2 regions of the Streptomyces sp. NPDC006997 genome follow, and region 2 is predicted to be linked to the other one. Evidence: riboswitches for the same ligand, from Rfam matches in the RefSeq annotation. Region 2 holds a riboswitch; the other holds the start of a gene.
What was found. Region 2 has a riboswitch for S-adenosylmethionine ahead of thrC (threonine synthase). Riboswitches for the same ligand answer to the same signal wherever they lie in the genome.

Region 1: linked by a shared signal. The riboswitch ahead of ABZ659_RS24270 (aminotransferase class V-fold PLP-dependent enzyme) and the one ahead of thrC (threonine synthase) in region 2 are both predicted to bind S-adenosylmethionine.

What each region holds. Positions count from the first base shown of each region.
Region 1 covers NZ_JBEYHH010000025.1:59,536-63,944, forward strand. The annotation lists gene ABZ659_RS24260 (cytochrome bc complex cytochrome b subunit) at 1-419, shown strand, start outside; gene trpD (anthranilate phosphoribosyltransferase) at 549-1,613, shown strand; SAM riboswitch class IV at 1,690-1,806, shown strand; gene ABZ659_RS24270 (aminotransferase class V-fold PLP-dependent enzyme) at 1,916-3,262, shown strand; gene ABZ659_RS24275 (Lrp/AsnC ligand binding domain-containing protein) at 3,243-3,524, opposite strand; gene ABZ659_RS24280 (rhomboid family intramembrane serine protease) at 3,521-4,354, opposite strand.
Region 2 covers NZ_JBEYHH010000030.1:26,192-30,600, reverse strand. The annotation lists gene ABZ659_RS26535 (trehalose-6-phosphate synthase) at 23-1,423, opposite strand; gene ABZ659_RS26530 (glucosyl-3-phosphoglycerate synthase) at 1,484-2,428, opposite strand; SAM riboswitch class I at 2,592-2,752, shown strand; gene thrC (threonine synthase) at 2,771-4,051, shown strand; gene ABZ659_RS26520 (MoaD/ThiS family protein) at 4,048-4,323, shown strand.

The DNA of each region.
Region 1 (4,409 bases), on a different contig from region 2:
CCCACTTCCACCTGTCGATCAACGCGGTCACCTGGTTCGTCCGGATCTTCTTCTTCGTCGGGCCGGTTCTCGCGTTCATCGCCACCCGGCGGATCTGCCTCGGCCTCCAGCGCCGCGACAAGGAGAAGGTGCTGCACGGCCGGGAGACCGGCACGATCAAGCGCCTGCCGCACGGCGAGTTCGTCGAGATCCACGAGCCGCTGAGCCAGGACCAGCTGCACACCCTCACCGCGCACGAGCAGTACAAGCCGCTCGAACTCGGCCCCGCGGTCGACGAGAACGGTGTCGAGCGCAAGGTGAAGGGCTCCGAGAAGCTGCGCGCCAAGCTGAGCAAGGCGTACTTCAGCGAGGAGTCGCAGATCGCCAAGCCCACCGTCGAGGAGTACAAGGAGATCACGAGCGGCCACGGCCACCACTGATCCCGCGTTCGCCACACGCCACGCTCGAAGGGCCCCGTCCGGTGTTCGGACGGGGCCCTTCGGCGTGCCCGGACCTGGATAGGCTGGGCCCACCGACTGTTCTACGACGATCACGATCAGGAGCGGCTGATGAGCGCTGTGACCCCCGCTGGAGGCGACACCGCGGCGGGCCGTTCCTGGCCCGCCCTGCTGAACGGCCTGCTGGACGGCCAGGACCTGAGCGCCGACGCCACCGCCTGGGCGATGGACAGGATCATGAGCGGTGAGGCGACGGACGCCCAGATCGCCGGGTTCGCGGTGGCGCTGCGGGCCAAGGGGGAGACCGTCGAGGAGATCTCCGGCATGGTCCGGACGATGTACGAGCACGCCAACGTCATCGAGGTGCCGGGCGACACCGTCGACATCGTCGGCACCGGCGGCGACGGCGCCAAGACGGTGAACATCTCCACCATGTCGTCGATCGTCATCGCCGGCACCGGCGCCAAGGTCGTCAAGCACGGCAGCCGGGCCGCGTCCTCGGCGTCCGGCGCCTCCGACGTGCTGGAGAAGCTCGGTGTCAATCTGGAGCTGACGCCGCAGCGGGTCGCGGAGGTCGCCGAGGAGGCCGGGATCACCTTCTGCTTCGCGGTGAGGTTCCACCCGGCGCTGCGTCATGTGGCCGCCGCCCGCGGCCAGTTGGGCATCCGTACGACGTTCAACTTCCTCGGCCCGCTCACCAACCCGGCGAAGGTGCGGGCGCAGGCCGTCGGTGTCGCCTCGCTGCGGATGGCGCCGATCATGGCGGGGGTGCTGGCGGAGCGCGGCAACTCCTCGCTGGTGTTCCGCGGCGACGACGGGCTCGACGAGCTGACGACCACCTCGACCTCCCGGGTGTGGATCGTCCGGGACGGCAAGGTCACCGAGGAGACCTTCGACCCGGCGGACGTCGGCCTGAAGCGGGTGCCGGTGGAGGCGCTGCGCGGTGCCGACGCCTCCTACAACGCCGAGGTGGCCCGGCGGCTGCTGGACGGCGAGCAGGGGCCGGTGCGGGACGCCGTCCTGCTGAACTCGGCGGCGGCGCTCGCGGCGCTGGACCCGGAGGACGGACCGCTGGTGGACCGGATCCGGTCCGGCATGGAGAAGGCGGCCCAGGCCATCGACTCCGGCGCGGCCAAGCGCACCCTGGACCGCTGGGTGGCGGTCAGCAACGCGTGAGTTCCGTGCGGGGCGCGGTCCGGTATCCGGACCGCGCCCTTGCGCGTCGAAGATCGTATGGCAAGATGCCGTACCAGGTCATGAGTGACAGCTTCCAGGCCCCGGCTGGCTGTCCGGCAACCCTCCGTCCGTGGCGGGGTGCCCCGGGTGAGGACCAGGCCGTGAACAGCAAGGTTCATGGCAAGCGCGGTCGTCGAGGAGTTCTCCCGTGAGCCAGCGAATGCGATAGGGCCGCAGAGCCCCGCCTCCGTGCACCCTCTTCCCCTTCTTCACCCTTCTCTCTCCACGCACGGGAGTTCGCCATGTCCGTCGCCACACCTGTCTGTACCCCGCTGCCCGTTCTGGGCCGGGATGTCACCGTTCCGCTCGTCACCGGCGGTGAGGTCGCCTACGCCGCGCTCGACTACGCCGCCAGCGCCCCCGCCCTCCAGCGGGTCTGGGACGACGTGGCCGCCTACGCGCCGTACTACGGCAGCGTCCACCGGGGCGCCGGGTACCTCTCGCAGCTCTCCACCGACCTGTTCGAGAAGGCCCGCGGGACCGTCGCCGCGTTCCTGGACTGCCGCCCCGACGACCAGCTGGTCTTCACCCGGTCGACGACGGACTCCCTGAACCTGCTCGCCGCCGCGCTGCCCGCGGGGTGCCAGGTCTTCGTCTTCGAGACCGAGCACCACGCCGCCCTGCTGCCCTGGAACCGCGCCCGGGTCACCGTGCTCGACGCCCCGCGCAGCCCGGCCGAGGCGGTGGCGGTGCTGGAGCGCGCCCTCGCCCGGCGCGATCCCTCACCAAGCTCTCGGCTGCGCTCGAGCAGGGGAGGCCCCTGTGGCCCCGCGCTGGTCTGCGTCACCGGTGCCTCCAACGTCACCGGCGAGCTGTGGCCGGTGGCCGAGCTGGCCGCCGCCGCGCACGCGCACGGTGCCCGGATCGTCCTGGACGCCGCCCAGCTCGCCCCGCACCACCCGGTGAGCGTCCGGGACCTGGACGTGGACTGGGTCGCCTTCTCCGGGCACAAGCTGTACGCGCCCTTCGGCTCCGGTGTCCTCGCGGGACGTGCCGACTGGCTGCGGGAGGCCGAGCCGTACCTCGCGGGCGGGGGCGCGAGCCGTGGTGTGGTCCGGCGCGCGGACGGGGGAGTGGAGGTGCGGTGGCAGGAGGGCGCCGCGCGGCACGAGGCGGGCTCGCCCAACGTCATCGGCGCCTACGCCATCGCCTCCGCCTGTACGGCGCTCACGGAGGCGGGGTTCGAGTCGCTGGTCGCCCGGGAGCGGTACCTGATCGAGAAGGTGCGGACGGGGCTCGGCGACCTGCCCCAGGTCCGCTTCCTGTCGCTGTTCGGGGACGACGCCCCGCGCGTGGGGGTGCTGTCCCTGGTGGTCGCCGGCTGGCCCAGCGCCGACCTCGCGACGGCCCTGTCCGCCCGGTACGGCATCGGGGTGCGGGCGGGACTGTTCTGCGCCCACCCCCTGGTGCGGACCCTCCTCGACGGTGCCGACGGTGCCGACGGTGCCGACGGGGCCTGCGGCGCGGCCGACACCCCCAGCGCCCTGCGGGTCAGCTTCGGCGCGGGCACGCCGGACGAGCACGTGGACCGCTTCGTGGCGGCGGTCCGCCAGCTCGTGTCCGCGCGCGCTACGAGTCCAGGCCGATAGCGAACGCGGCCTCCAGGTCGTGCTGCGAGTACGTCCGGAAGGCCACGTGGGTGTCCGTCCCCTCGACGCCGGGGATCTTGCTGATCCGGCCGGGGATGACCTCCGCCAGGTCCTCGTGCTCCCGCACCCGGACCATCGCGATCAGGTCGTACGTCCCGGTCACGGAGAACACCTCGCTGACGCTCTCCAGGGAGGCGATCTGCTCGGCGATCTCGGGGATCCGGTCCACGCTGGTCTTGATGAGGACGATCGCGGTGATCACGGCTGGTTCTCTCCCTCGGGGGCCTGGGCTGGAGCGGCGGACCTCACTCTAGGGCCTGCCCGGCGGACCATGTCGCAGACGCGGGGCTTGCGACGCTGGCGCCGATCTCCCGCGCCCTGGTCCGCCGGGCAGGCCCGGGTCCTCCCCCCGAACCGGGCCCACGCGAAGCAGAAGCCGAGGCCGAAGCCCAGCAGGTGGGCCAGGTAGGCCACCCCGGGCCCCTGGGTGGCCCGTCCCGCCGCCAGCCACTGCAGGACCGCCCAGAAGGGCAGCACCACCCAGGCCGGGAACCGCACCGGCAGGAAGAACAGGAACGGCAGGAGACTGGTGACCCGGGCGTCGGGGAAGAGGAACAGGAACGCGCCGAGCACCGCGGAGATCGCCCCCGAGGCGCCGACCAGCGACTGCTGGGAGTCGGCGTTGGCGGCGGCGTAGCCCAGCAGGGCGAGGTAGCCGCAGCCCAGGTAGAACAGCGTGAACTGGACGCGGCCCATCCGTTCCTCGGTCATCGCGCCGAACACGTAGAGGAAGAGCATGTTGCCGAGGAGGTGGACCCAGCTGCCGTGGACGAAGAGGGCCGTCGCGGGGGTGAGGGTGGCGCGGGCGGAGCCTTCGAACAGATCTGCGGGCACCACGCCCCAGTGCCGGAAGTAGGCGCGCTGCGCGGCGAGCAGCCCGTCACCCGTGCCGTGCGCCGGACTGAGCCCCGAGGCCGGGCTGACCAGGAAGACCAGGCAGCACAGCGTGATCAGGGTGTACGTCACCGGCGCGGACGGCGCCCGCATGGCTCTGCTCACCCGGACGGCCACCGCGCTCCATGTACCGATCATGGACAAGAGCATGACGTAACGGGACGCAGCCGCCCAGATCGCCTCGCCGCCGTGG
Region 2 (4,409 bases):
TCACGCCGCCCGCCCCGCAGGGTCACCGCTTGAGTTCGTTCAGCTGGTCCAGGAACCACCGCGCCGGTGGCAGGGCCGTCGCCGCCGAGGCCAGGCGCTTGGTGCGTTCCGCGCGTTCGTCGGGTGGCATGGACAGGGCCGTGGCGAGCGCGTCCGCCGTCTGGACGACGTCGTAGGGGTTGACCGTGATCGCGTCCTCGGACAGTTCCTCGTACGCCCCCGCCTCCCGGGAGAGGACCAGCGCGCAGCCGGCGTCCGACACGACCGGCACCTCCTTGGCGACGAGGTTCATGCCGTCCCGGATGGGGTTGACGAGGGCCACGTCGGCGAGGCGGTACGCCGCCAGGGAGCGGGCGAAGTCGTCCTTGACGTGGAGGATGACCGGCGTCCAGGTCGGCGTGCCGTAGTCGGCGTTGATCTGGTCGGCGACGCGTCGCACCTCCGCCGTGTAGTCGCGGTACACGGCGAGGTCCTGCCGGGACGGGTAGGCGAAGGCCACGTGGGTCACGCGGTCGTGCCACTCGGGGCGGGTGTCGAGGAGGTGGCGGTAGGCGTGCAGGCCCCGGACGATGTTCTTGGACAGTTCCGTGCGGTCCACGCGGACGATCGTGCGGCGGGGGGTGCCGTCGGGTGCCGTGCCGATCTCCGTGCGGAGGGCGTTCATCCGGTCCGCCACGTCCGGCTGGTGGGCCCGGTCCCGGAGGAAGTCCGCGTCGGCGCCCAGGCCGTGCACGCCCACCCGGGTCGCGCCGAGGCCGTCGGTGAACGCCTCGCGGCAGGCGGTGAAGGCGTCTGCCCAGCGCCGGGTGAGGAAGCCGAGGCGGTCGGCGCCCAACATGCCGTGGAGGATCTCGGCGGCGATGTCGTCGGGGAGGACGCGGAAGTACTCGGGGGGTGCCCAGGGGGTGTGGGAGAAGTGGCCGATGCGCAGGTCGGGGCGGAGGGCGCGGAGCATTCCGGGGACCAGGGTGAGGTGGTAGTCCTGGACGAGCACGCTCGCCTCGGGGGCCGCCTGCTCGGCCAGTGCCTCGGCGAAGGCGCGGTTGTAGGTGGCGTAGTTGTCCCACTGGGCGCGGAACCCCGCGTCGAAGGTGGGGGCGACGGGGGTCTCGTACAGCATGTGGTGGACGAACCACAGGACCGAGTTCGCGATGCCGTTGTAGGCGTCCGTGTGGACGGACGCCGGGATGTCCAGCATGTGGACGCCCGGTTCCGTGACGCCGCGGCGCAGCGCCTCGCGGTCGCCGTCGCCCAGGGTCGAGCAGACCCAGAGCGCGCCCGCGTCGGGGCCGATCGCGGAGAGGCCGGAGACGAGCCCGCCGCCGCCGCGTCTGGCGTGCAGCGAGCCGTCCTCGTCCACCTGGTAGGAGACCGGGCCGCGGTTGGACGCGACCAGCACCTGTGCAGCCTGCGTGGAAGCCATACGCCTCAACCTAGCCCGGCCCGGAAACGCTCAAACGTGCGGTTCGGCACGCTGGCCCGGTCAGGCCACCTCGCGGGCGGCGTACTCCGCGATCTGTACCATCGGCGGGCGTTCCTCCGTGTCGACGGAGTAGGTGCGCGGCTCGAAGCCGTCCTCCCCTCGTTCGAACTGGGTGAGGGACGGGCGGATCAGGTGGCCGCGGGCCAGGCGGAGCTGGGCGGTGCGGTAGATCGCCGCCGCCATCCGGCCGAGGGCCTGGCCGTCCTGGTGGCGGTGTTTGCGGACGCCCACGTCGACCTGGGCGAGGGCGTCCAGGCCCACCAGGTGCAGGCTGTCGACCAGCATCCCCAGCTCCACGCCGTAGCCGACGGGGAAGGGCAGCTGTTCGAGGAGCGTGCGGCGGGCCGCGTACTCCCCGCCCAGCGGCTGGACGAAGCCCGCGAGCTGGGGCCAGTGCATGTTGAGCAGGGGGCGGGCCATGAGTTCGGTGACCCGGCCGCCCTGGCCGCCGGTGCCGGCGAGGGGGCGGTCGTACATGGCCTTGACGAGGTCCACGCCGGGGTCGGTGAGCAGCGGGCCGACGATGCCGGAGACGAAGTCGGAGGAGAACTCCCTCAGGTCGGCGTCGACGAAGCAGACGATGTCCCCGGAGGTGGCCAGCAGGGAGCGCCAGAGGACCTCGCCCTTGCCGGGGACGGTGGGGACGCGGGGGAGGATCTCGTCGCGGTGGACGACCGTGGCGCCCGCCGCCGCGGCCACCTCGGAGGTCTGGTCGGTGGAGCCGGAGTCCACCACCACGATCTCGTCGACCAGAGGGGTCTGGTGTACCAGGTCGTGGCGGATCGTGGCGACGATGTCGCCTACCGTCTCCTCCTCGTTGAGCGCGGGCAGCACGACGCTGACCGACTGGCCCGTCGCGCGTTTCGCGGCCAGGATCCGGTGGAGCGGTCGGTCCGTCTTGGACCAGGAGCGGGTGCTCAGCCAGCGCTCGACTTCTTCCAGCACAGTTGGCGGCTCCTCACTGTTCGATCAGGTGGTCACAGCGGTTCCGTGTGATCCATCTCGCGGTTCGGACGTCTCTCTCAACTGTCCTGGCCTTCGGTTACAGTCTTGAACAACGCGGATGACCATCGCATGTCGGGGGTCGTCAGTGTTCACAACCACATACCGCTCATCCAGAGGGGCAGAGGGATACGGCCCGTTGAAGCCCCGGCAACCCTCCAGTCGGTTCTCGTAACCGGTCGATGACGACCGTTCTCAGCGAGGCTCCCGGCTAGGGAAGGTGCCAAATCCGTCTCACGGCGAGATGCGTCGTGAGGAAGATGAGGAGAAAGGGCCTCGCCTCACATGGCTGTGCAGACTGTTGCAAGCGCCACCCCCACTGTCGACCTGGGTCCCGCCGCGGCGCTCTCCTGCCGGGAGTGCGGACACCGGGTACCCCTCGGCCCCGTCTTCGCCTGCGAGGAGTGTTTCGGGCCGCTGGAGATCGCCTACGACTTCTCCGGGTACGAGGCCGAAGAACTGCGTCGGCGGATCGCCGCCGGGCCCGCCAACATCTGGCGGTACGCGCCGCTGCTGCCCGTTCCGGCCGACGTGGCCGAGAAGCCCAACCTGAACCCCGGCTGGACCAAGCTCGTCGACGCCCGGAACCTGGCGGCGGAGCTGGGCGTCACCGGCGGTCTGTACGTGAAGGACGACTCCGGCAACCCGACGCACTCCTTCAAGGACCGGGTCGTCGCGCAGGCGCTGGAGGCCGCGCGGGCCTTCGGGTTCTCGACCCTCTCGTGCTCCTCGACCGGGAACCTCGCGGGGGCCGTCGGTGCCGCCGCCGCCCGCGCCGGGTTCCGGTCGTGCGTGTTCATCCCGCACGACCTGGAGCAGGGCAAGGTCGTCATGGCCGCTGTCTACGGCGGGGAGCTGGTCGGCATCGAGGGCAACTACGACGACGTCAACCGGTTCTGCTCCGAGTTGATCGGCGACCCGGCGGGCGAGGGCTGGGGGTTCGTCAACGTGAACCTGCGGCCCTACTACGCCGAGGGGTCCAAGACGCTCGCCTACGAGGTGTGCGAGCAGCTCGGGTGGCGGCTGCCCGACCAGATCGTGGTGCCGATCGCCTCCGGGTCCCAGCTGACGAAGATCGACAAGGGGCTCCGGGAGCTGGTTGAACTGGGGCTGGTCGAGGACCGGCCGTACAAGGTCTTCGGGGCTCAGGCGCTCGGGTGTTCGCCCGTCTCCACCGCCTTCAAGGCCGGGCACGAGGTCGTGCGGCCGCAGAAGCCCGACACCATCGCCAAGTCGCTGGCCATCGGCAACCCGGCCGACGGGCCGTACGTGCTCGACATCGCCCGGCGCACCGGGGGCGCGGTGGAGGACGTCACGGACGCGGAGATCGTGGACGCCATCAAGCTGCTGGCGCGGACCGAGGGCATCTTCGCCGAGACGGCGGGTGGCGTGACGGTGGGCGTCACGCGCAAGCTGATCGAGAACGGCGTCCTCGACCCGACGCTGACCACCGTCGTCCTCAACACCGGTGATGGTCTGAAGACCCTCGACGCGGTGGCCGGTACCGGTCTGACCGCGACCATCCGTCCCAACCTGGAGTCGTTCCGAGAGGCTGGCCTCGCATGAGCGTGACCGTTCGTATCCCCACCATCCTGCGCACCTACACCGGCGGCCGGGCCGAGGTCGCCGCCGAGGGCGCGACCCTCGCCGAGGTCATCTCGGACCTGGAGAAGAACCACACCGGGATCGCCGCCCGCGTCCTCGACGACCAGGGCAAGCTGCGCCGGTTCGTGAACGTGTACGTCAACGACGACGACGTGCGCTTCGAGCAGGGGCTGGAGACGGCCACCCCGGACGGCGCCGGCGTGTCGATCATTCCGGCGGTCGCTGGCGGCTGAACCGGGTCGAGCGTTCTTCTTGTGACCCCCTCCGTAAAAGCGGAGGGGGTCATTCCATGTGATTGAGCGCGGTACAGTTGGGGAAC